DNA from 3 places in the Streptomyces sp. NPDC021100 genome. Region 1 is predicted to be linked to each of the others. Evidence: riboswitches for the same ligand, from Rfam matches in the RefSeq annotation. Region 1 holds a riboswitch; each other region holds the start of a gene.
What was found. A riboswitch is a leader RNA that binds a small molecule or an ion and turns the genes downstream of it on or off. The one in region 1 is predicted to bind cobalamin.

Region 1 (6,230 bases):
GTAGCGGTCGTAGAAGTCCGGGTACCGCATGGGACGCAGGGTCAGCTCGAAGCCCGGGTCGAGCAGGTTCTTCTGTTCGTTCGACATTACTGGCAGGCCTCGCAGGACTCGGGGTTCTCAAGGGAGCAGGCGATGGCGTCCGCGTCGGGCGCGGCCTGCTGGACGGGGAGGGTGGCGGGGGCGGCGGCGCTGCCACCGGACGCCGCGCGGGCGATCCGGGTCGCCGGACGCGAGCGCAGGTAGTACGTGGTCTTGATGCCCTGCTTCCAGGCGTACGCGTACATCGAGCTGAGCTTGCCGATGGTGGGCGAGGCCATGAACAGGTTGAGCGACTGGCTCTGGTCCAGGTACGGGGTGCGGGCCGCGGCCATGTCGATCAGGGCGCGCTGCGGGATCTCCCAGGCGGTGCGGTAGAGGTCGCGCACCTCCTGCGGGATCCAGTTCATGTCCTGGATCGAGCCGTTGGCGTCGGTCATCGCGTCGCGCGTGGTGCGGTCCCACACGCCGAGCTTCTTCAGGTCCTCCACCAGATAGGTGTTGACCTGGAGGAACTCACCGCTGAGCGTTTCGCGCTTGAACAGGTTCGAAACCTGCGGCTCGATGCACTCGTAGACGCCGGCGATGGACGCGATCGTCGCGGTCGGCGCGATGGCCAGCAGCAGCGAGTTGCGCATGCCGACGGAGGCGATCCGGGCGCGCAGCGCGTCCCAGCGTCCGGCCCAGGTCGGCTCGGTGTTCGGGTAGTGGTCGGGGTGCAGCACGCCGCGCGCGGTGCGGGTCGCGGACCAGGCCGGGTGCGGGCCGTGCCGCTCGGCGAGGTCGGCGGACGCCTCGTACGCCGCGAGCATGATCCGCTCGGAGATCCGGGTGGACAGGGCCTTCGCCTCGGGGGAGTCGAAGGGCAGCCGCAGCCGGAAGAAGACGTCCTGGAGGCCCATCAGGCCCAGACCGACCGGGCGCCAGCGGGAGTTGGAGTTCCCGGCCTGCTCGGTCGGGTAGAAGTTGATGTCCACGACGCGGTCGAGGAAGGTGACGGCCGTGCGGACGGTCCGGTCCAGCTTCTCCCAGTCCATCTCGCCGTCCGCGCCCAGGTGGGCGGCGAGGTTGACGGAACCGAGGTTGCAGACCGCGGTCTCGCCGTCGTTCGTGACCTCCAGGATCTCCGTGCAGAGGTTGGAGGAGTGGACGACCTGGCCGGGCTCGGCGGTCTGGTTGGCGGTGCGGTTGGCGGCGTCCTTGAACGTCATCCAGCCGTTGCCGGTCTGCGCGAGGGTGCGCATCATCCGGGCGTAGAGCACCCGCGCCGGGATGGTCTTGACGGCCTTGCCCTCGGCCTCGTACTTCCGGTACGCGGCGTCGAACTCGTCGCCGTACAGGTCGACCAGGTCCGGGGTGTCGGCCGGGGAGAACAGCGACCAGTCCGCGTCCGCCTCGACCCGGCGCATGAACTCGTCCGGGATCCAGTGCGCGATGTTGAGGTTGTGGGTGCGGCGGGCCTCTTCGCCGGTGTTGTCGCGGAGCTCCAGGAACTCCTCGATGTCCGCGTGCCAGGTCTCCAGGTAGACGCAGGCCGCGCCCTTGCGCCGGCCGCCCTGGTTGACGGCGGCGACGGAGGCGTCGAGCGTCCGCAGGAACGGCACGATGCCGTTGGAGTGCCCGTTGGTGCCGCGGATCAGCGAACCGCGGGAACGGATGCGGGAGTAGGACAGACCGATGCCGCCCGCGTGCTTCGACAGCCGCGCGACCTGGTGGTAGCGGTCGTAGATCGAGTCGAGCTCGTCCAGCGGCGAGTCCAGCAGGTAGCAGGACGACATCTGCGGGTGGCGCGTGCCGGAGTTGAAGAGCGTGGGGGAGGAGGGGAGGTACGAGAGGGTGCTGGTGAGGCGGTAGAGCTCGGCCACGTCCTCCAGGGCGCGGACCGATCCGTCCTCGGCCAGGCCGCAGGCCACGCGCAGCAGGAAGTGCTGCGGCGTCTCGATCACGTTCCGGGTGATCGGGTGGCGGAGCAGGTAGCGGCTGTGCAGGGTGCGCAGGCCGAAGTAGCCGAAGCGGTCGTCGGCGCCGTCGGCGAGCGCGGCGTCCACCAGCGCGTCCAGCCGCTCGGCGTGCTCGCGCACGAACGCGGCGGTCTCGTCGGCGATCAGGCCCTCGCGGTGGCCGGTGGCGACGGACGCGGAGAAGGAGACCGCGCCCTGCCCGGCCGCCTCCTCGGCGATGGCGAGCGTGAGGAGCCGCGCGGCGAGCCGCGAGTACTCGGGCTCCTCGGAGATCAGCCCGGCCGCGGCCTCGGTGGCCAGCGAGCGCAGTTCGGCCTCGTCCGACCCGGGGTGCCTGCCGCGCAGCGCGGCGGCGGCGACCTTGCCGGGGTCGGTGGCGGGCAGATCGGCGGTGAGCTCCGTCAGGGTGCGCAGGAGCGCGGTCCCGGGGCCGCCGGTCGTGTCCGCCTCGGGCGCAGAGACCGGACCTGAAACAGGTTCCGCGGGCGCGATCGTCACGTGTGGCTCTCCTCGCTCGGGGGCCCGGCGGGAAGGCAGGGGGGCGCGCACGCGCAGCCGACGGCGTACGGAAGCCGTACGAGGCGTGCGCGCGGGCGTCCACCGGCCCAACCCGCGAGGCCCGGACGTGTTCAGACGCCGTACCGGGCGGGCCCGGCGATGGCGTGCTGCCGGCAGGTCCTCGGACTGCGGAACGGGCGGATTGGGCCCGTACGTACACCGTTGCGGGACAGTTCCGGATTTCCACCGGATTCCCCTGCGGCGACAGCGAGGACGAGCATACATCTAGTGCCGACGATCGCGCGTGCCCCCACATGTTGTGTCGTCACGTCATGGAGCGGTCGCGGAATGTGCTAACGGAGGGGCCCGGTGACAGGCGCGTTCACGGAAGCGATCCCCTGTCACGCGGCGGCAGAAGGGAAGGGCGGCCGGGCTTCACGAATGTGTAGACGTACCACCGGCCGACGTCCGTCGGTGGGAGGGCGTCGACGGGCCGGGGACTCGTACGGTCCGCTTATGTCGAACGGGAGATCGATCACAGGCGGCCCCCTCGGCGATGCCGCCGTGACGCCCCTGCCCCGGCCCGTGCCGGGGATCCGCGTGTGCGTGCGGCTCAACCTCGGTGGCTGCGGGCCCTACGCGCACATCGTCGCGGACGTCGAACCGCCCGGTCCGGGCGGTGGGCTGGAGTTGCTCAGTGCCGTGCCGGAGGACCTGCTGCCCCGGGAGCACCTTCCGGCGCTGCGGCAGGGTCTGCTGGAGGGGCTCGGCGGGGTGGCGGCGGCCGTCCTGGTCACCGATGGCCACTACCACGACGCGGACTCCTGCGACCTCGGCTATCTGCTGGCCGGCAGGGAGGCCGGGCGCGCCGCGCTCGTCGGTGCGGGCCTGCTGCCGCCCGGGGAGGCGGAGGCGCTGCGCTGGGCGAGCCGGCCCGGCCGACCGCGGCCCCGCCGGCGAGGCGGGGGCCGACGGTCGTAGCCGGGCGTCAGTGACCGCCCGGTGCTCCCGCCGTCGCCGGGGGCAGTTCCGCCTGGACGCCCGGGTCGCCCGCGTCCGCCGTGTAGTCGGACGCCTTCGTCTCGTCCACGCCGTCCGGTGTGCCGAGCGCCTTGAACGCGAAGGTCAGCACGACCGCGACGAGCACGTTCAGCGCGAACGCCGTCAGCCCGATGTACCCCTTCTCTCCGATGAAGGGGATGAGGTTGGTGTTGCCGAAGTGGTCCTGCGTGGCGCTCGGGGTGTCATACGCGCGCCAGGTGCCGTAGATCATGCCGGTCGCCCAGCCCGCCAGCAGCGCCCAGCGGTGGAACCAGCGGGTGAACAGGCCGCCGACCAGGGCGGGGACGGTCTGGAGGATCCAGATGCCGCCCAGCAGCTGGAAGTTGATGGCGACCGTTTTGTCCATGGTGAGGACGAAGACGAGCGCGCCCACCTTCACCAGCAGGGACGCGAGCTTGGAGACCTTCGCCTCGTGCGCGGGCGAGGCGTCCGGCCGCAGGAAGTCCTTGTAGATGTTGCGGGTGAAGAGGTTGGCGGCGGCGATGGACATGATGGCCGCCGGGACCAGGGCACCGATGCCGATCGCCGCGAAGGCGACGCCGGTGAACCAGTCCGGGAACATGTCCTCGAAGAGCTGCGGGATGGCGAGCTGCCCGTTCTTCACCTTGATCCCCGCCGCCACCGCCATGAAACCGAGCATCGCCAGCAGCCCCAGCATCAGCGAGTACAGCGGCAGGATCGTGGTGTTGCGGCGGATGACGTTGCGGTTCTTGCTGGAGAGCACCGCCGTCACCGAGTGCGGGTAGAGGAACAGCGCCATCGCCGAACCCAGGGCGAGGGTCGCGTACGCCCACTGCGCGTCCGGCCCGGTGGCCAGGGCGCCGCGCGGCTTGCCCGTGTCCGGGTTCTTGGCGGAGAACGCCTCGCCCGCCTTGGCGAAGATGTGGTCGAACCCGCCGAGCCGCATGGGGATGTAGATGATGGCGACCGCGATGACGATGTAGATCAGCGCGTCCTTGACGAACGCGATCAGGGCCGGGGCCCGCAGCCCGGACGAGTAGGTGTACGCCGCCAGCACGCCGAAGGCGATGAGCAGCGGCAGGTCCTTCATGAACCAGTTGGAGCCGCCGCCGATCCCCATCACGTCCAGCACGGCCTGGATGCCGACGAGTTGGAGGGCGATGTAGGGCATCGTGGCGAGGATGCCGGTGAGGGCGAGCGCCAGCGACAGCCCCCGGGAGCCGAAGCGGCCCCGGACGAAGTCGGACGAGGTGACGTACCCGTGTTTGTGCGACACCGACCACAGGCGCGGCAGGAAGGTGAAGACCAGTGGGTAGCAGAGGATCGTGTACGGCACGGCGAAGAACCCGGCCGCGCCGCCCGCGTAGACGGCCGCCGGCACGGCGACGAAGGTGTACGCCGTGTACAGGTCGCCGCCGAGCAGGAACCAGGTGATCCAGGTGCCGAACGAGCGCCCGCCCAGCCCCCACTCGTCGAGGCTGTCGGCGCTCTCGGCCCGCCGCCACCGCGCGGCGTAGAAGCCCATGACCGTGACGCCCAGGAAGAAGATGATGAAGACGGTGAGCGCGACACCGTTGACGCCGTCCTTCACGCCCGCCCACCCCGCTTCCGCTCCCGCTCCTGCCGGCGCACGAGCACGTACGCGACGGTCGTCAGCGCCGTCGAGATGACGACCCAGAGCATCTGGTACCAGTAGAAGAACGGGATGCCGATGAACGCCGGCTTCAGCCGGGCGTAGGAGTCGACCCAGAGCATCGCGCCGAACGGCAGGGCGAGGCAGATCCCCGCGACGACCATCGGGAGGGTCACGACCGGCTTGCGGCGGCCGTCGGCGGCGTCGGGTGGTGCGGAAGCGGGTGGTTCGGACATGCGACGGCTCCGTCCCCGTGCGGTCGGCGGCATGGCGCGACGGTCGCGGCGCGATCCCCTCGCGGTGCGATCATTCGCGTAATGCGCACGAAATCTAGGTGAGGGAGCCTCCGGTCGTCACCCCCTGTCCGGATATCGGTATGACAACATCAACTTCCCTGACGTGCCGGGGCGCTGGGCGTGCGCTCCGGAGCCTCCACCGAGGCCGTGCGCGCTCCCGGCCCCGCGCATAGGTTGAACGGCATGTGCGACAAGCCCTTTGACCTCGTCATCTTCGACTGCGACGGCGTTCTGGTGGACAGCGAGCGGATCTGCGTGCGCGTGGAGGCGGAGTACCTGGCCGAGATGGGAGCCCCGTTCACCGAGGCGGAGATCGTCGAGAAGTTCGTGGGTTCCCCGGCGGAGATCATGCGGGAGGCGGTCGCGGAACTCCTCGGTCGGCCGCTGCCCGCCGACTGGTGGAAGCCGTACGAGCGGCGCTACGTGGACGCGTTCGCCGCCGAGTTGACGGCCGTGGAGGGCGTCGCCGAGGCGCTGGGGGAGCTGGACCTCCCCTTCTGCGTCGCCTCCAACGGCGAACACACCGCCATCCGGCAGAACCTGCGGCTCACCGGCCTCCACGGTCTCTTCGAGGAGGGGCGGATCTTCAGCGCCGAGGACGTGGCACGCGGCAAGCCCGACCCGGACCTCTTTCTGCACGCCGCCCGGACCCTGGGCGCCGAACCGGCCCGGTGCGCCGTGGTCGAGGACAGCCGGTACGGCGTCCGGGCGGCCCGCGCGGCGGGCATGCGGTCCTTCGGCTACGCCGGCGGACTGACGCTCGCCGCCTGGCTGGAGGGGCCC
Region 2 (6,230 bases), on a different contig from region 1:
CGGGCAGTGCTGGGCCCTGACCGTCAACTGTCCGGTGCCGGGACCGGTCCCGGCCAGCCCGGCCAACCGCGACTACCGCCCCGGCTTCTCCGCCCCGCTGATGGCCAAGGACCTCCGCCTCGCCGCCAACGCCATCCGGGCGGGTGGCGTGGACGCGGACCTCGGGCTGCGCGCGGCCGAGCTCTACACCGCGTTCGCCGAGGGCAGGGGGGCTGAGGAGGACTTCTCCGGGATCTTCCGCGTGATACGGGACAACTCGGGGCAGGCACCGGACGGAGAACGGGAATGACCGACGGCACCTGAGAGCGCCGACCGCGCCTTCGAGACCACCCTCGCCGAGGGCGCCGGCCGCGAACGCCGCCTGTTCCACGCGGCGTTCGCGGCCGAGGACCGGAAGGACGGCATGGCGGCGTTGGTGGAGAAGCGGCCGCCGCGCTTCGCCCACCGCTGATCGCCGGTACGGGCCCGCCGGGCCGCACGAGGGTGCGGTCCGGCGGGCCCGTAGGCCGTCACGGCCACCGGGTACGTCCACCGCGCGAAGCGTCGGTACTTACTCCATCGGGCCCGCCGGTCCCGTACGCCCTCGCCCCGGCGGGCCCGTCCGCTCGGGACGGGCTCCGGCCGGACCGGGCCCGTGTCAGGCCCCCGGCAGCTCCCCGCGGACGGTGCGGGCCGCCGTCACCAGGTTCTCCAGTGACGCCCGGGTCTCCGGCCAGCCGCGGGTCTTCAGCCCGCAGTCCGGGTTGACCCACAGCCGCTCGGCCGGGATCGCCCTCAGCCCGGCGCGCAGCAGCTCCGCCGCCTCCTCCGCGCTCGGCACGCGCGGCGAGTGGATGTCGTACACCCCCGGCCCGGCCTCGCGCGGATAGCCGTGCGCGGCGAGTTCGCGGGCGACCTGCATGTGGGAGCGGGCCGCCTCCAGGCTGATGACGTCGGCGTCGAGGTCGTCGATGGCCTGGACGACGTCCCCGAACTCGGCGTAGCACATGTGCGTGTGGATCTGGGTGTCCGGCCGGACCCCGCCGGTGGTGAGCCGGAACGCCTCGGTGGCCCACGCCAGGTACGCCGGGCGGTCCGCCGCCCGCAGCGGCAGCGTCTCGCGCAGCGCCGGCTCGTCGACCTGGACGACGGACGTGCCCGCCGCCTCCAGGTCGTTCACCTCGTCGCGCAGGGCGAGGGCGACTTGCCGGGCGGTGTCGGCGAGCGGCTGGTCGTCGCGGACGAACGACCAGGCGAGCATGGTGACCGGCCCGGTCAGCATGCCCTTGACGGGACGGCCGGTGAGCGACTGGGCGTACGTCGTCCAGCGCACCGTCATCGGCTCCGGCCGGGAGATGTCCCCGGCGAGGACCGGCGGACGGACGTAGCGGGTGCCGTACGACTGCACCCAGCCGTGCTGCGTGGCGAGGTAGCCCGTGAGCTGCTCGGCGAAGTACTGGACCATGTCGTTGCGTTCGGGCTCGCCGTGCACCAGGACGTCCAGGCCGGTCTTCTCCTGGAAGGAGATCACCTCCTGGATCTCGGCCCTGATGCGCTCCTCGTAGCCGGCCGTGTCGAGCCGGCCCGCGCGCAGGTCGGCGCGGGCGGCGCGGAGTTCGCCGGTCTGCGGGAAGGAGCCGATGGTCGTGGTCGGCAGCAGCGGCAGACCGAGGCGGGCGCGCTGGGCGCCGGCGCGCTCGGCGTACGGCAGGGAGCGGCGGGCGTCGGCGGTGGTGACGGCGGCGGCCCGGGCCCGGACGGCCGGGTCGTGGGTGATCGGGGAGGCCGCGCGGGAGGCCAGGTCGGCCCGGTTGGCGGCCAGTTCGGCGGCGATGGTGTCGGTGCCCTGGGCGAGGCCCTTGGCGAGCGTGACGATCTCGCGCGTCTTCTGCTGCGCGAAGGCCAGCCAGCGCAGGATCTGCGGCTCGATGTCGCGCTCCATGGCGGCGTCGAGGGGGACGTGCAGCAGGGACGAGGACGCGGCGACGTCGACCCACTCGGCGAGGCCGAGCAGGGTGCCCAGGGTGGCGAGGGATTTCTCCAGGTCGTTCACCCAGATGTTGCGGCCGTTGACGACACCGGCGACCAGGCGCTTGCCGGGCAGCCCGCCGGCGGCGGCGAGGTCGCCGAGGTTGGCGGCGGCGGCCTCGGTGAAGTCCAGGGCGAGCCCGTCCACCGGCGCCTTGGCGAGGACGGGCAGCGCCTCCCCGAGCCGGTCGAAGTACGAGGCGACCAGCAGCTTCGGGCGGTCGGGCAGCGCTCCGAGATCGCGGTAGGCGCGCTCGGCGGCGTTCAGCTCGGCCGGGGTGCGGTCCTGCACCAGGGCGGGCTCGTCGAGCTGCACCCACTCGGCGCCGGCCGCCCGCAGGTCGGCCAGCACCTCCGCGTACACCGGCAGCAGGCGGTCCAGGAGGGTGAGCGGGACGAAGTCCGGGTCCACGCCCGGCGCGGGCTTGGCGAGCAGGAGGTAGGTGACGGGTCCCACGAGGACGGGCCGGGCCGTCAGGCCCAGGGCGAGGGCCTCCTTCAACTCCGCGACTTGCTTGGCGGAGTCGGCGCGGAACACCGTGTCCGGGCCCAGCTCCGGCACCAGGTAGTGGTAGTTGGTGTCGAACCACTTGGTCATCTCCAGCGGCGCCACGTCCTGCGTACCCCGCGCCATCGCGAAGTACCCGGCCAGGGCGTCCTCCTCGACGGCCTCCCGGTGCCGGGCGGGGATCGCGCCGACCATGACGGTGGTGTCGAGGACGTGGTCGTAGTACGAGAAGTCGCCGGTGGGTACCTCGTGGAGGCCGGCCGCGGCCAGCTGCTCCCAGGTGTCCCGGCGCAGGCCGGCGGCGGTGGCGCGCAGGGCGTCGGCCGTCACCCGGCCCTTCCAGTAGCCCTCGATCGCCTTCTTGAGTTCACGGTTCCGGCCCTGGCGGGGGTAGCCGTACACGGTGGCCCGTGCTGCCGCGGCTGCGGACTTGCTGGTCACGGAGATCTCCTTCGCGAGATGGATCCCTGAGATCCCGGAACGGCACGAGAGCGCGAAGGGTGACGGACCGGGCGGGCCGGGCGCGCGCGGCATGGCGCGGTCGTCCGCCTGGTATGTACGCCGACCCGCCCTCGAGGTCACCGGGATGTCCGCGCACGAATGGTTCGCGCGCGGGCAGGTGGCAGGTCTTCGGACTCGCGGGCGCGCCTCGTGGCGTACGGAACCCGTCGGATTCCGTACGAGGCACCTACTGGCCGTCGCTTCCCGGGCCCCGTGCGTCGGGCCCAGTGCGTATGACGGCGGTCGTTCCCGCTCACCGCTGCGGGGCAGTCCCGGATTCCCACCGGGTTCCCTCTTGCGACGCTCCCGTCTGGCGGGCGGGGCGAACCAGCTGCGCTCGTCAGCCTAGAGGGTGCGGGGCCCGGGACGGAAGGGAGATCGCGATGCGGAAGGTGAGGTGGGACACGGGGGACAGGCCGTGCGGCGGGAGTGACGACGGGCGTGCGGCGGGTCGGACGGCGGCCGTCCGACTCGTGCGGACCGGGCGCGGCCCGGACCATGGAGGGGTGGACGGCGACCTGGTCCTGGAGGTGGCGCCGACGGCCCGGACGGCCGTGGCGTGGTTGCCGCCGCGCGCCCACTGGCCGGCCGTCCAGGAGATCCGCCGGGAGTACGACCCGCAGGTGCGGCGGTGGCCGCCGCATGTGAACCTGCTGTTCGGCTTCGTACCCGAGGAGTGCTTCCCGCGGGCCCTGCCGCTGCTCTCCGCCGCGGCGGCCGAATGCCCGGCCTTCCCGGTCCGGCCGGCGGGCGTGCGCTACTTCCGGCACCGGCGGTACGCCACGGTGTGGCTCGACCCGGCGGCGGGCGGCGGCCCGGCCCCCTGGGTGCGCCTGCACGAGGAGCTGACGTCCCGCTTCCCGCTGTGCCGCGGGCGCGGCGAGCGCTTCGTCCCGCACCTCTCCCTCGGGCGCACCACGGAGCCGCGTGCCCTGGCCGCCGAGCTGGCCGCCCGGCTGGGTCCGATGCCGGGTGAGGTCGAGGAGATCGTGGTGCTCTCCCGGCGCGGGGAGGAGCCCATGCGGACGCGGGCCGTGGTCACGCTGGGGACGGGGGAGGTGCGGTGGGCGGGGGACTGAGGGGGTCGGCGCCGATCGTCCCCGGCGCCGACCGGCGGCGTGTCGTCGAGGTACGCCGCCCGGGCCCGGACGCGGTCCGCGCGCACGCCCGGGGCGGAGCTCCCCCGGACAGGCCGGGCTTCCACCCGTCCTGGGACGGCAGTTACGAAAGGTGTTTGCACAGGGAACAACACTGTTGCGGCGCGCGAGGTTGCCCTAGATTCCCTCCGTATGGCGTAACTGATGTGCGCCTTGGGAGAGTTGACCGGGAGGCTTCCTTGAACGGAACGTTACGGACGACGGCCGGACTCACCGCGGTCGCGGCGGCCCTGCTGGCCGGCGTGGCGCTGGCCGCCCCGGCGTCGGCCGCCACCGCCGCGCCGTCCCGGGGAGCGGTGACGGCGGGCCCGGCCACCTACTACGTCTACGTCACCGGGGTCGCCGGCTCGCTGGACGGCGCCCGCGCGAACGCGAACCACAAGCTTCCGAAGAACTGTTACCCCTGGGGCATAGTGGCCAGTGGCACCACCCCCGACAACAACATCTGGGTGACCGTCCAGGGCAACTGCTCCGGGGAGCAGTGACCGGAGACAGCACCCGCGCGGCAAGGACCGAGGGGCGCCGACCCAACCGGCGCCCCTCGGGGCTTTCCGGGGCTCTATCGGGGCTCTAAGGGAGGGACCTCAGCGCCCCGAAGGCCGTCCGTCCGGCGTTTCCGCCGTTCGCCCGTGCCACACCGTCCGAGGGCGGCCCCATCAGTGTGCCCCCGGCACCCGGCCCGGCCGGGCGCGCGCCGGCCGCGACAGGCCCTGGAGGGCGCCCTCACCCCGTTCGCCGTCGGCCGGACCGTCGGCGTGCCCCGCCAACCGGTCCGGACCGAGGCCGCGTTCCCGCTTCCCGCCCGTGTTCCGGCTGCCCGACGAAGGCCGGTCGGCCGGCTCCGGAAGCATCCTGACCACCGGTCCGCCCCGCGATGTGACGCGCCCCCAGGCCGGACATCCGCAGGTGGGTAGCCGTGGCCGGACGTCCTCCCGCACGTCGACTACGAGAACAGGGCCCTGCAGCGCCGCACAGTACCCGGCTCAAGAACGCTCCATCCGCGCCGAGTTGGTGAGCGTCACCTGTTTGACCGGTGACGCGCCCCGTGCCATAGTCGTGCGCACGCCCTCAGCGGGCGCAGGCACTTCGCGACGCACGGAGGGCTCGGCATGATCAATCGGCGTACGTTCGGCAAGGCGCTCGGCCTCGGGGCCGGCGGTGCGGTCACCGTCGCGCTGCCGGGGGTGCCGGGGGCGGCGCAGGCCGCCACGGAGCGGCGGGCCGGCCCCCGCCGGCAGGGCGCCTTTCCCCCGCTCAGGAAGGTCAGAGCCGGCCTGCTGGAGGTCGGTTACGCCGAGCTGGGGCCGGCGCACGGGCCGCCGGTCGTCTGTCTGCACGGCTGGCCGTACGACATCCACAGCTTCGTCGACGTCGCGCCCCTCCTCGTGGCCGAGGGGTACCGGGTGATCGTCCCCTATCTGCGCGGCCACGGCACGACCCGCTTCCTCTCCGGCCGGACCTTCCGCAACGGGCAGCAGTCCGCCCTCGCCCTCGACATCGTCGCCCTGCTGGACGCGCTCGGGCTGGAGAAGGCGGTGCTCGCCGGATTCGACTGGGGGGCCAGGACCGCCGGCATCGTCGCGGCGCTCTGGCCCGAGCGCTGCAAGGCCCTGGTCGCCGTGGGCGGATACCTCGTCGTCGACCTGGAGGCGAACCAGCGGCCGCTGGCGCCCGCGACCGAGCGCGCCTGGTGGTACCAGTACTACTTCGCCACCGAGCGCGGCCGGGCCGCCATGGAGCAGAAGGACAAGCGCCACGATCTCACCCGGCTGGTCTGGGACACCGTCTCTCCGACCTGGGACTTCGACGACGCCACCTTCGAGCGCACCGCCGCCGCCTTCGAGAACCCGGACTACGCCGCCATCGTGATCCACAACTACCGCTGGCGGCTGAGCCTCGCCGAGGGGGAGCGGCGCTACGAGCCGTACGAGAAGCGGCTCTCGGCCCGGCCGTTCATCGCCGTACCGACCGTGACGCTCGACGCCGAGCACGACCCGTTCACGGCGCCGGGCGACGGCTCCTCGTACCGGGACCGCTTCACGGGCCCGTACGGCCAC
Region 3 (6,230 bases), on a different contig from region 1:
GGGGTGCGGCGCCGAGTGGTGCCAGGTCCGCGAGCGGTTCGGCGGCGGCCGGCAGGGTGCGGAGCACCCGGTGCCGCCACCGGCCGAACAGCAGCGCGTCGCGCGGCTGGACGAGCATGCTCAGGGCCGCGTTGAGCTCCTGGAGCGGGGCCGGGCGGGGCGCGAACCGCACCCGGGCGAGGTCGCCCGCCGTCAAGTGGACGCGGAGCATCGCGTTCCCCCTCCTTCGTGCTTGGCGCTTGGCGCTTGGCGCTTGGCGCTTGGCGCTTGGCGCTTGATGCTTGGTGCTTGGCGCTTGGTGCTTGGCGCTTGGTGCTTGGCGCTTGGTGCTTGGCGCTTGCTGCTCGGGGCCAGCGTTTCGGTCCCAGCCTGAACGTTCGTCCGGACCGGCCGTCGGCGACCAGCATGCCGGTCGTGGCCGCCGCGCGTTCGCGGGGGCCGTCGAACGAAGGGCAGGCATCATGTCGTACACACGTCCGGGCGCGACCGTGAGCCGACGGTCCGTCATCGCCTCGGCGGCCGCCGCCGGGCTGCTGCTGTCCGGGGGCGCGGCCGCCGCCGTACCGGCGCGGGCCGCCGCCGGGAGCGGCCCGGTGGCCCTGCGGCTGCCGGCGCCGACCGGTCCGCATCCGGTGGGGGCGACGGTGCTGTACCTGGTCGACCGTTCCCGGAAGGACCCGCTGACGCCGGGGATCCCGGTCCGGGAGGTGATGGTCACCGTGTTCCACCCGGCCGCGTCCGTCCGGGGCAGGATCCGCGCGCGGCAGATGACGCCGGGCGCCGCCGCGCTGTTCGCGGAGATCGACGTCCACGTGCACCACCTGCCGACGACGGGTGTCGACTGGGCCGCCACCCGCACCCACGCGTACGCCGACGCGCCCGCCCTCCCCGGGCGCCGGCCGGTGCTGCTGTACAGCCCCGGGGGCGGGGACCCGCGCACCATGGGCACCGGGCTCGCGGAGGACCTGGCGAGCCACGGCTACGTGGTGGTCGCCGTCGACCACCCGGGGGACGCCGGCGAGGTGGAGTTCCCGGCCGACATGCCCGGGCGCGAGCGGGTGCGGCCGACCGTCCTCGCCGGACCGCCCGGTCCCGACCTCTTCGACCTCCTCGTCGACACCCGGATCGCCGACCTCCGGTTCGTCCTGGACCAGTTGGCCGCCCTGGCGGCCGGGCGGTCCCCGGACGCGCTCGGGCGCCCGCTGCCCCGAGGGCTCGGTGCGGCCCTCGACCTGCGGCGGGTGGGCGCGTACGGGCACTCTCTGGGCGGGACGGCGGTGACGGAGGCCCTGCGCGCGGACCGCCGGATCCGGGCCGCCGTCAACCTGGAGGGGTACCTCGACCACCCGCCGGCCGCCGACGGCCGGCCCGGGGAACTGTTCCCCGTGGCGCGGGAGGGTACGGACCGGCCGTTGCTGCTGGCCGGCACGGACGGCTTCCGGAACGAGCGGTTCGAGCGCTCCTGGCCGGCCGTACTGGCCCGCTCGGGCGGCCGGGCCCGGCGCCGCCTCCTCCACGGCGCCGCGCACTGGGTGTTCACCGACTACGCGGCCCTGGCGCCCCGGCTCCAGGCGGCGGCCCTGATGCCGGCCCGGGACCGGAACGCCCTCGTCGGCCCGGCCGGGCCGGAACGGTCCGTTCCGGCGGTGCGGGGGCTGGTGCGCTCCTTCTTCGGCCGGTACCTGCCCGCAGGGGCGGCGGGGGCCCTCTGACCCCCGTCAGCCCGCCGCCCCCGGGAACTCGAACCGCGTCATCCGCAGGACGTCCCGCAGTCCGGGGACACGGCTCGTCAGGCGCGCTTCCAGGCGGGCGAGCGGCGCGACCCGGCGGACGTCGGGGAGGTCGCAGCCGCGGATGGCGTCGAGGCAGGTCAGGCCGGGGTGCAGGCGTTCCAGGGCGCGGGGGTCGTCGATGCCCCAGTGCACCCGCGCGCCGGTCTTGCGGAGGCAGGGCACCAGCCTCTGCATGCGGATGCCCAGGCCGTTGAAGCAGTCGAACAGGAGCTGTCCGCCCGGGAAGTGGGCGGTGATCCGCCGGATCAGGCGCTCGCCCTCGTCCGGCCGCAGGTACATGGAGAGCCCTTCGAAGACCGCCACCACGGGCCGGTCGGCGGGGAGTTCCTCCAGCCAGCCGTCGGCGGTCACGGAGGCCGCGAGGGTGCGGTGGTCGCCGCCGGGGGCCGGGAGGAGGCGGTCGCGGAGGGCGACGACCTCGGGGAGGTCGACGTCGATCCAGCGGGTCTCCGGGAACCGGGCGAGGCGGTGCGCCCGGGTGTCGAGCCCGCAGGCCAGGTGGAGCACGGTGGCCCGGGGGCGCCGGGCCAGGTACTCGGCCGTCCAGCCGTCCAGGCAGTGGGCGCGCAGGGCGACGCCGGCCGCGTCCACGGACGTCGTGCCCATCCCGCGGAAGTCGTAGTCGAGGCGCCGGACGGTGTCGAGGGCCGTCTCGTCGTGCAGGAGGGAGTGGCGGGAGCGGCTGTCGAGGGCGCGGGCGTAGAGGGTGGCGAGGAGGGTTTCCTGGACGCCGGTGAGGGTGATCTTCTCGCGGTCCATGGGCCTCCTCGCCGAAGGGCGGACGCTTCCGTTCTCACGGTAGCCCCGGCGGTGTCCTCCCGTCCCGGCCCCGGGGAAGACCGGCCGGGCGGGGGACGGAGGGGGGATGCCGCCGGGGCCCGGCCGTCAGCCCTCCGCCGCCGGGGCCGTCGCGCCGCGCGCGGCCCAGCGCTGCTCGACCTTGGCGAGGCGCCAGTAGGCGAGGGCCGCGGCCCAGACCACCACGAACAGGCCGACGATGACGAAGCCGACGTTGTCGAGGTTCAGGCCGGCGATCCAGCCGGTGACCGCGTCGTCCATGTCCAGCTTCTCGTGCAGCACGCCGACCAGTTCGATGGTGCCGATGAGGAAGGCGACGGCGATCGACAGGCCGGTGATGGTGAGGTTGTAGTAGACCTTGCGGACCGGGTTGGAGAACGCCCACTGGTAGGCGAAGTTCATGAACGTGCCGTCCAGCGTGTCGAAGAGGCTCATGCCGGCGGCGAACAGCAGCGGCAGGCAGAGGATCGCGTACCAGGGCAGTCCGGCGGCGGCGCCGCTGCCGGCCATCACCATCAGGGTGACCTCGGTGGCGGTGTCGAAGCCCAGGCCGAACAGGAAGCCCAGCGGGTACATCTGGCCGGGGCGGCTGATGGAGCGGGTGAACCGGCCGAGGATCCGGTTCATGAAACCGCGCGAGTCGAGCTGCTTCTCCAGCTCGGTCTCGTCGTAGCGGCCCTCGCGCATGGCGCGGAAGATGCGCAGGATGCCGGCCAGGGCGACGAGGTTGAGGGCGGCGATGAGGTAGAGGAAGCCGCCCGAGACGCTGGTGCCGACGATACCGAGCGTCTGGTGGGTGGACGACTCCTCGTCCATCAGCGTGCTCGCCATGTGCGTGCCGCCGGCGACCAGGGCGGCCATGACGACCACGACGCTGGAGTGGCCGAGGGCGAACCAGAAGCCGACGGAGACCGGGCGCTTGCCGTCGGCCATCAGCTTGCGGGTGGTGTTGTCGATGGCGGCGATGTGGTCGGCGTCGAAGGCGTGCCGCATGCCGAGGGTGTAGGCGGTGACGCCGAGGCCGACGCCGTACACCTTGGATCCCACGTGGTAGTCGTTGGGGACGACGAGCAGGAAGAGCACGCCGAAGGCGACGACGTGCAGGGCGGCTATGACGGCGAGCAGGCCGGCGGTCCGCATCGTGTCCTCGCGGCGCCAGCGGAAGGCGGCGGACGGCCCGGCGGCGGCTTGGGCGGACACGCCGGTGGGCGCGTCGGTGGGCAGGGTCATTTGGGGGTTCACGCTCCAGCACCTCGTGGATCGGTTCACTGAGATGCCGTGGCCGGTCTCCTGGCTGACGGGTTCGTTCGCGTCCGCCCCCGCCTTCCCGGCAGCCGGCTGCGGCCAGTGGCTCCCCGCGCCCGGTGGCGCGCGGAACGGGACGGTCACTCCCCGATCACAGTGGCGAGGGCCGCTCCGGAATCGGATCCCCCTGGGAGGGTCCTGCACCGGTCTTCCCGAACACCACGGCCGGGTCACTGTAACGCCCCTGCCAGTGCGGATGCACCGAGAGTGGTGATTGTCATGTCCTGCCTCAGGGGGCGCTCCGGTTGCGGTACCGGCTTCCGTCCCCTGCCGCGCTCCGGTCCCGTGCGCCCCGGGTCTTGACTCGGCGCGGAGCGCCCGGCCAGAGTCACCCAGCATCGCGTCCGGCCCACGGGCCCCAACTCCCGTGCGCTGTTCGGGCGATGGCCGCGCACCGGTCCGGCCCGCCCCGTCCGGGGTGATGGACGGGCCGGGCGGGCCGGTGTACGAGTGCAGGTATCGCGCCGACGGGAAGGGTGGCCGCCATGGCGGAGAGAGCGGGCGAGAGAGCCGACGGGCCGGACGGTCAGGGCGGATTCGTCCGCCGCGTCGGACCGTTCCAGGCCACCGCCATCAACATGAGCCAGATGTGCGGGATCGGCCCGTTCGTCACCATCCCGCTCATGGTCGCGGCCTTCGGCGGCCCGCAGGCCGTCATCGGCTTCCTCGCGGGCGCGCTGCTCGCCCTCGCGGACGGCCTGGTGTGGGCCGAGCTCGGCGCGTCCCTGCCGGGCGCGGGCGGCAGTTACGTCTACCTGCGGCAGGCGTTCCAGTACCGGACGGGCCGGCTGATGCCGTTCCTGTTCGTCTGGACGGCCATGCTCTACGTGCCGCTGGCCATGGCGAGCGGCGTGATGGGCTTCGTGCAGTACCTGGGGTACCTCTGGCCGGGCATGACCCCGACGCAGGGGGACCTGACGGGGCTGGCGCTCATCGTGGTCGTCGTGGCGCTGCTGTGGGGACGGGTGGAGAACATGGCCCGGATCACGACGGTGCTCTGGGGCGTGATGATCGCGGCCGTGGTGCTGGTGATCACCGCCGCGTTCACCCACTTCAGTCCGGACCGGGCGTTCACCTACCCGTCGCACGCCTTCGAGCTGACGAGCGATCACTTCTGGATCGGCTTCGCGGCGGGGCTGACCATCGGCATCTACGACTACGGCGGTTACTGGACGACCGCTTACATGGGCGCCGAGATCAAGGACCCCGGGCGTACGATCCCGCGCTCCATCATCTACTCCATCCTCGGCATCATGGGCATCTACCTGCTGCTGCAGATCGGCACCCTGGGCGTCGTGGACTGGCGGGACATGCTCGACGCGGACAACGTCGCCTCGTCCTCCGTGGCCTCCGCCGTGCTGGAACGCACCTGGGGGCGGGGGGCCGCCGACGCCGTCACCGTGCTCGTCCTGATCACCGCCGTGGCGTCGGTCTTCACCGGTCTCCTGGGCGCCTCCCGGATCCCCTACAACGCGGCCCGGGAGAAGGTGTTCTTCCGCGCGTTCGGCACCCTGCACCCCCGCCACCGCTTCCCCGTCCTCGGCCTGGTGAGCATGGGGGCGATCGGCTGCGTCGGGTTCCTGATCGGCCGTCATACGGACCTGGCGACGCTGATCCAGCTGCTGACCACGGTGATGGTGCTGGTCCAGGCGCTGGGGCAGATCGCGGCCGTGACCGTCCTGCGCCGCCGCCAGCCGGCCCTGCCGCGCCCGTACCGGATGTGGCTCTACCCGCTGCCGAGCCTGGTGGCGCTGGTCGGGTGGCTCGTCATCTACGGCTACGCGGACCGCAATTCGCCCGGGCGGCACCCCATCGAGTGGTCGCTCGCCTGGTTCGCCGCGGGCTGCCTGGCCTTCCTGCTGTGGGCGCGGGTGGAGCGGGTCTGGCCGTTCGGACCGCGGGAGATCAGCGAGGAGTACCTGCCGGGCGCCGGCGGGGACACGGATGAGGGCGCGGGTGAGGGCGCCGCCCCGGAACCGGACGCCGGCACCGGCCCGGTGGAGCCCACGCCCGCCTGACGCACCACCTGACGCCCCGTCGGACGGCGGCGTCCGCAGAGGCCCGCCACGCCCGCCCCGGGATCACCTCCCAGAGCGGTGAGAGAATCGTCCCCATGCCCCTGACCACCACGACGTCCCCCCGCCCCCCGGACTCCGGACGGCGCAAGCTGCTCTGGCACCGGCTCATATTCGGGCTCTGGTACCGGCCCGTCGAAGTGCTCGACGAGGCCCGGGACCGGAGCGTCTGGGGCGCCGCCATGTTCCTGTGCCTGCTCTGCGGGGCGCTGGGGACCATGGCCAAGGACTCGTTCTGGGCCCAGTGGGACGTGAGCCC

Region 2: it holds a riboswitch for cobalamin, as region 1 does, so the genes downstream of both, metE (5-methyltetrahydropteroyltriglutamate--homocysteine S-methyltransferase) here and ACH4PU_RS02370 (ribonucleoside-diphosphate reductase subunit alpha) in region 1, are expected to answer to the same signal.
Region 3: it holds a riboswitch for cobalamin, as region 1 does, so the genes downstream of both, ACH4PU_RS22060 (HoxN/HupN/NixA family nickel/cobalt transporter) here and ACH4PU_RS02370 (ribonucleoside-diphosphate reductase subunit alpha) in region 1, are expected to answer to the same signal.

What each region holds. Positions count from the first base shown of each region.
Region 1 is NZ_JBIRQH010000001.1:511,057-517,286, reverse strand. It holds gene ACH4PU_RS02375 (ribonucleotide-diphosphate reductase subunit beta) at 1-87, opposite strand, end outside; gene ACH4PU_RS02370 (ribonucleoside-diphosphate reductase subunit alpha) at 87-2,495, opposite strand; cobalamin riboswitch at 2,650-2,789, opposite strand; gene ACH4PU_RS02365 (hypothetical protein) at 3,012-3,476, shown strand; gene mctP (monocarboxylate uptake permease MctP) at 3,484-5,109, opposite strand; gene ACH4PU_RS02355 (DUF3311 domain-containing protein) at 5,106-5,387, opposite strand; gene ACH4PU_RS02350 (HAD family hydrolase) at 5,631-6,230, shown strand, end outside.
Region 2 is NZ_JBIRQH010000006.1:287,727-293,956, reverse strand. It holds gene mmsB (3-hydroxyisobutyrate dehydrogenase) at 1-289, shown strand, start outside; partial or broken gene ACH4PU_RS15190 (enoyl-CoA hydratase) at 296-451, shown strand; gene metE (5-methyltetrahydropteroyltriglutamate--homocysteine S-methyltransferase) at 638-2,956, opposite strand; cobalamin riboswitch at 3,140-3,313, opposite strand; gene ACH4PU_RS15180 (2'-5' RNA ligase family protein) at 3,523-4,095, shown strand; gene ACH4PU_RS15175 (hypothetical protein) at 4,353-4,658, shown strand; gene ACH4PU_RS15170 (alpha/beta fold hydrolase) at 5,283-6,230, shown strand, end outside.
Region 3 is NZ_JBIRQH010000012.1:134,326-140,555, forward strand. It holds gene ACH4PU_RS22045 (helix-turn-helix domain-containing protein) at 1-211, opposite strand, end outside; gene ACH4PU_RS22050 (alpha/beta hydrolase family protein) at 462-1,712, shown strand; gene ACH4PU_RS22055 (class I SAM-dependent methyltransferase) at 1,719-2,552, opposite strand; gene ACH4PU_RS22060 (HoxN/HupN/NixA family nickel/cobalt transporter) at 2,679-3,821, opposite strand; cobalamin riboswitch at 3,854-4,075, opposite strand; gene ACH4PU_RS22065 (APC family permease) at 4,382-5,914, shown strand; gene ACH4PU_RS22070 (YIP1 family protein) at 6,010-6,230, shown strand, end outside.